Regions from separate parts of the Virgibacillus xinjiangensis genome, predicted to be linked through region 1. Evidence: riboswitches for the same ligand, from Rfam matches in the RefSeq annotation. Region 1 holds a riboswitch; the other holds the start of a gene.
The links. A riboswitch is a leader RNA that binds a small molecule or an ion and turns the genes downstream of it on or off. The one in region 1 is predicted to bind FMN.
Positions count from the first base shown of each region.

Region 1 (3,162 bases):
GATATAGGTGTCAGGGGACATTCCTTTCTCAAACCAATCATTCAGATTCATATGTGTTCGCTCCTCCATATAAAGTTATTCTAGATTGTACCGGTAAAGTATTTCTGCGTAAAGTCTAACGCAGATTGTCGGTAAGCAGGCTGTTGCACTAACTGCATACCTCTGCGGTTTCACCTTTGGGTCGTTTTTTTGCTATGATGATTGCAGACAGGAAAAAGGAGGAAGTGCCATGACGATAGAGAACCAGGATTTTTTACTCGAATTATTACATACCCCGTCTCCATCCAGCAGGGAGATGAAAATACAGAAGAAGTGGATCAGCTATGTGGAAGAATTCGCCGATGAAATCCGTACGGATAACGCAGGGAATGCGATTGGAATATTGAATCCCGAAGCACCGTTCAAAGTACTGCTGGCAGGACATATTGATGAGATTGGACTCGTCATCAACCGCATTGATGAGGACGGTTTCCTCCATTTTGAAAAAATGGGAGGAATCAATCCAAAGGCTGCTGTGGGAATGAAAGTGAAGGTGCTCGGAGCAGGGGGGACCATTTCCGGGGTGATAGGTGTCAATGCCCAGCACCATGGTGGCTTGAAAGACGACTTTGATTTGAGTGATCTATTTATCGACTGTGGCTTCAAGACCAAGGCAGAAGGAGCGAAGCTCGTCCAGATTGGTGATCTGGCTGTCTATGACCGTGAGGCGGAAGTATTGATGGACCGCTATGTTTCTGGCAGAGGCCTCGATAACAGAACAGGGGCATTTATTATAGCAGAAGTGATGAAGCGCCTGTCTGAAAAAGGAACAAAGGTCGGAGTGTATGCTGCGAGCACCGTGAATGAAGAAACCAATATGGGGGGAGCATACTTTGCTGCTGCGGGGATCGAACCGGATATGGCTATTGCTTGTGATGTTACATTTGCTACCGATTACCCAGGGGTGAACAGGAATAAGCATGGAGATGTTCGCTTGGAAAATGGCCCCGTACTGGCAAAAGGGGCTCCGGTGAATATTAAGATGAACAAACTGCTGGAAGAAACAGCGTCAGATTTGGGGATGAACATTCAGTATGAATTGACCCCGCGAATGACTGGAACGGACGCTGATCGGATGAGGTTGACGGGTGCCGGGGTGCCGGTCTCCTTAGTATCGCTTCCGCTCAGATATATGCACTCACCGGTAGAGACAGCAAGTTTTAAAGATATGAAAGAAGAAATAGAATTGATCGTCCACATGATTTCAAAGTTGACAGGGGCGGAAAGCTTGAACCCGCTGGAAGACTAAAGAGGCATGAAAAGCCGGTAATCATCCCACATGATGGTTGCCGGCTTTCAGTTTGCCTGGAGACATTAAAAAACCCTTTTCAAAATACAGTATATTATGTATAATGGACATACAATTATATATCGATTCCAATCTTCGGGGCAGGGTGAAATTCCCGACCGACGGTGATAGGTGTTAGAGCCTTTAGTCCGTGACCTGCTGAACGTGGTTCAGTGGCTGACCTGGTGGGAATCCAGGACCGACAGTTACAGTCTGGATGGGAGAAGATATCGAGCCGGAATACCGGTGCTTTTTCGGCACCCTTATTTCCCTATTGATTAAATGACCCTGGAGCTGTATGTATGCTTCAGGTTTTTTTAGTTACACATTAGGTGGGAGAAGGCCGATCCTTCATCGAGAGAGCGGAATCGATAAAAAGATGAAGGAGGAGAATCGTGTCATGCGCTCAAACATGCAATCAACAAAGTTGATGAGAACAATTATTTTAGCTTTATTGGGGACAATCTCCCTTCTGTTATTTTTCATTAATTTCCCACTGCCATTTCTACCAGCATATCTGAAGATTGATTTCAGTGATGTGCCCGCGTTGATGGCCTCGTTAATTTTCTCGCCGATGGCCGGAGTTATTGTAGTTGCAGTGAAGAATATCTTATATCTTCTGGTTTCAGGGGCAGGAGATCCGATTGGAGTTTCAGCCAATTTCTTGGCAGGACTTATGTTTATCGTCCCTGTTTCCATCATCTATCACAAGTTCAAGGGTGTAGGCAGCATCGTATCCGGCCTTGCAGCTGGTACAGCAATTATGGCAATCGGCATGAGTGTACTGAATTACTTTTTCATCCTGCCTGCGTATTCTTGGTTTATGGGATGGGAGATGTCCGAACAGGTCATGTGGTGGTCTGTAATAGCCGGGGTACTTCCTTTCAATGTAATCAAAGGGATTGTGGTAGGAATGTTGTTTGTTCCTTTATTTATAAAGATGAAAACTTGGATTGAACAAAAGCAAATAAAATTCACATAGAAAAGCTAACCCGTCTGGGTTAGCTTTTTTTTACCTTATTCTTCTTCTACCAGGTTACGGGCTGTAGGCAATACTTCCAGCCGCTCGACGGGGATTTCTTTCCCGGATTTTTCACTTAATCCGTACGTCCCGTCTTCAATCTTCTTCAAAGCATCCTCAATATCTTGCAACCGTTCTTCCCGAACCATATTAAGCCCAGCATCTCTCTGCTGTTCGAATTGTTCCGTCCCCATGTCTCCGGGATGGTTGTCGTAGTCAGCCAGTTCCTGAATGTTGTCATTCGGGCTGTTTTCCCGATTTTCGGTTATTTTTTCTTCATTATCTTCTTTCATATCCAATAGACGCTTCTTGAAATATTCTATTTGATCCTTGTTGAGGTGATTACTCATTCTTGATCTCCTTTCCTATTTCTCGGTTTTAGGCATGATCCTCACCGTACATCGGGAGATGCTTATGAGCTGGTCCTGTTCGTCTACTATTTTCACTTCCCATACCATGGAAGTCTTGCCTTTATGCAAAGGCACAGCCTTTGCTGTAACGGTTCCATCCTGTTTACTCTTTATATGGCTGGAGTTGAGCTCTGTTCCGAAGACATTCACCTTTTGTAAATCGACAAGATATGCGGATCCCATACTGGCGGCAGTTTCTGCCAATGCTGCAGAAGCACCGCCGTGCAGAAAGCCTGCCGGCTGATGTACCCGGTGATCTACCGGCATACTTAGTTGGACTTCGTTTTCTGTTATGGAGATCATTTCCATGCCGAGTTGTTCCATCAACGTATTTTTAAAACCGTCCATCATGCATCTCCTTATATAAATCTGCTTATCAATAGAGACAATCCCAATAGTATTCC
Region 1 is NZ_JBHRSA010000049.1:127,565-130,726, forward strand. It holds gene ACFOGI_RS14305 (thioredoxin family protein) at 1-51, opposite strand, end outside; gene ACFOGI_RS14310 (M20/M25/M40 family metallo-hydrolase) at 230-1,288, shown strand; FMN riboswitch at 1,416-1,560, shown strand; gene ACFOGI_RS14315 (ECF transporter S component) at 1,728-2,309, shown strand; gene ACFOGI_RS14320 (hypothetical protein) at 2,345-2,698, opposite strand; gene ACFOGI_RS14325 (hotdog fold thioesterase) at 2,714-3,106, opposite strand; gene ACFOGI_RS14330 (1,4-dihydroxy-2-naphthoate polyprenyltransferase) at 3,118-3,162, opposite strand, start outside.

Region 2 (3,162 bases), on a different contig from region 1:
GTCGAATCTTTCTGTCATGGCCTCCAGGTCGTCCCGGCGGGCCATCGTTCCATCCTGCTTGATGATCTCGCAGATAATCCCGGACGGGAATGCACCGCTCAGCAACGCAAGATCAACGGCTGCTTCCGTATGCCCTGGTCGCGAGAGCACTCCTCCTTCTTTTGCAATCAATGGAAAAACATGTCCTGGGCGTTTGAAATCTTCCGCTACGGTATCGACCTCTGTCAACGCCTTGATGGTCTTCGCCCGTTCTGCTGCACTGATTCCCGTCGTCGTATCCTTGTGGTCGATGGAAACGGTGAATGCTGTCCCCAATGGATCTGTACTCTGATCGGTCATCATCGGAAAATTTAGTGCTTCCGCCAATTGTTTCTGGACCGGCGTACATACAAGTCCTTTTGCATGGGTAATCATAAAGTTGATCACTTCCGGTGTCGCCAATTCGGACAGTGCGACCAAGTCGCCCTCATTTTCCCGGTCCTGATCGTCCACCACGATAATCGGCTTTCCTTTTTTCAGCTCTTCGACAGCTTGCTCGATTGTATGAAACATTCCGTTTCCTCCTTTTACATGAATCCGTTATTCTGCAGGAAATCACGGCTGATATCTTTTTTATCCTGCCCGGATTCCCCGATTATCATATTGCGAACATATTTTGCCAGCATGTCACATTCTATATTGACAATATCTCCTTGTCCCTTCTCACCTAAGATGGTTTCCACCACCGTATGGGGAATCAAGGAAATAGTGAACACATTGCCTTCCACACCAAAGATGGTGAGGCTTGTACCGTCCACAGCAATGGAACCTTTATGCATCAGATAGGGACTCAGCTCCTCGTCGATCTCTATATCATAATAAATGGCATTTTCCTGTGCCTGCTTGCGGATAATCTTTCCTATGCCATCCACATGTCCGGAGACAAAATGACCGCCGAATCTGCCATTTGCTCCCATGGCCCGTTCCAGGTTGACCTTCGAACCGATAGACAGTGTCTTTAATGAGGTTGCCTGAATGGTTTCCGGCATGGCATCTACCGTGAAGGATGAAGAGGAGAAATCGGTAACCGTCAGACAGATGCCATTGATGGCAATACTGTCGCCAAGCTTCATATCACCCATGATCACTGCTGCTTCAATGGTCATTTCCACTGCCTGCTCTGAAACCTGCCGGGTATTTTTAATGGTTCCCTTTTCTTCAATGATTCCTGTAAACATACATTTCTTCCTCTCTTCTCTGCAAGATCCCTCCACCAGACATAGCAAAAGGCCCCTGAATGGACTTCAGGGGCCTACTGGTCGAATTTTACAAGCAAACAGGATACAAGTATATACGTCGAAAGAACGTCTGCCTGAAAAGGAGACAGTCCTGACGAATCGCAAACGATCCATGCGCCGAAAAATTCCTTCTCCCATCCAGACTTTGACTGTCGGCTCTGGAATCTCACCAGATCCACCGCTTGGCATCACTGCCGCACGGGTCACGGACTTAGAAGCAGCTGCTTCCTCACCGCCGGTTGGGAATTGCACCCGACCCCGAAGGAATATTGCATATTAATTTCTTCATAGTATACCACTGTACTTATCAGAAAACAAGAGGACATTCTGCTATCGTGCAAGATAATGGAAAATGGAGGTGCATTGGTCAGCTTATCCGTTCGTATGTAATCCTTCCTTTTGATGCAGGTGTTCACTGTAATAGAACATACGTCACCAGACCGGTGATCAATGCCGCGGCAGTTTAATAAGGGCCCAGTATCCGCATTCCAAACAAAAACAGCCCTTTTCCAGAGTATGAGTTCCCCTGGAAAAGGGCTGTTCTCTATGCAATTATACAGTCACACTATCCTGCTTCTTTTCCTTAGCCAAATCCTGGGCAACACCGATGATCCAGTCTTCTTGTCCACCTACTGCACCCATTTCCGCTATTTTCGTCAGAATATCCCGAGGATCTACGCCATATTCTTCCCCTGCACGTTCTGCGAAAAGCAGAAAGCTGGAATAAACGCCAGTGTATCCTAATGTGAGGCTGAGACGGTCTATTTGCACAGGACGCCTCATCATTGGCTTCATGATATTTTCCGCTGCGTCCATCGCTTTATAGAGATCAATCGAATGAGGGATGTCCATCTTGTTCATGACAGCTACCAGTTCTTCTGTAGCTGTATTCCCTGCGCCTGCGCCCATGCCTGCAAGGCTTGTATCAATGCGCCCGGCTCCTTCTTCCAATGCGGCAATAGAGTTTGCTACACCAAGTGAAAGATTGTTATGGCCATGGAAGCCGATTTCCGTGCTTAAATTCTCTTTGAATAGAGAAATCCTTCTTCTGGTATCATCCATGGTCAATGCACCGGCAGAGTCCACCACATAGATGGTGCTGGCTCCATAGGATTCCATTTTCTTCGCTTCTTCCAACAACTGTTCAGGCTCTGCACGATGGGACATCATCAGGAAGCCTACCGTATCCATTCCAAGGTCACCGGCCGCCTTGATATGCTGTTCGGATACATCCGCTTCTGTACAATGGGTTGCCACACGGACGACGGAAGCTCCCCATTCTCTGGCGCGCTTCAAATGGTCAATCGTACCGATTCCTGGCAACAGCAGGACGCCGACCTTCGCATTTTTGACATTTTCAACGGCTGTGGTAATGATATCCTTTTCCGTTTCTTTGGAAAATCCATACTGGATGGAGCTTCCTCCCAGGCCATCCCCATGAGTGGCTTCGATGATATCTACTCCCGTATCATCCAGTACCCTGGTAAGCTCAGCGATCTGCTCCTTGGAGTATTGATGGGAAATTGCATGCATGCCGTCACGCAGCGTTACGTCATTGAAAATCACTTTCTTTTGGTCTGTCATTTTGCGGCCCCCTCTGTTAATAGATGTTCTGCCATGATTTCTCCTGTCTTCAATGCTGCTGATGTAATGATATCCAGGTTACCTGCGTATGTTGGAAGGAAGTCTCCCATGCCTTCTACTTCCACAGATACTGTTACAATGTCACCTTTTACTACCGGATCTGCCTTATAGCGGTAGCCTGGCACATACCCCTGAACAGTTTCCACCATCGCATCCAGAGACTTGAGAATCTCTTCCTTCTTCTCTTCAGCGGAACCTTCTGTCTGGACATGGATGGTATTTCTCATCAAGATTGGAGGCT
Region 2 is NZ_JBHRSA010000047.1:33,846-37,007, forward strand. It holds partial or broken gene ribB (3,4-dihydroxy-2-butanone-4-phosphate synthase) at 1-552, opposite strand, end outside; gene ribE (riboflavin synthase) at 567-1,217, opposite strand; FMN riboswitch at 1,400-1,547, opposite strand; gene dmpG (4-hydroxy-2-oxovalerate aldolase) at 1,830-2,861, opposite strand; gene ACFOGI_RS13530 (acetaldehyde dehydrogenase (acetylating)) at 2,858-3,162, opposite strand, start outside.
Region 2: another riboswitch for FMN. It lies ahead of ribE (riboflavin synthase); the one in region 1 lies ahead of ACFOGI_RS14315 (ECF transporter S component).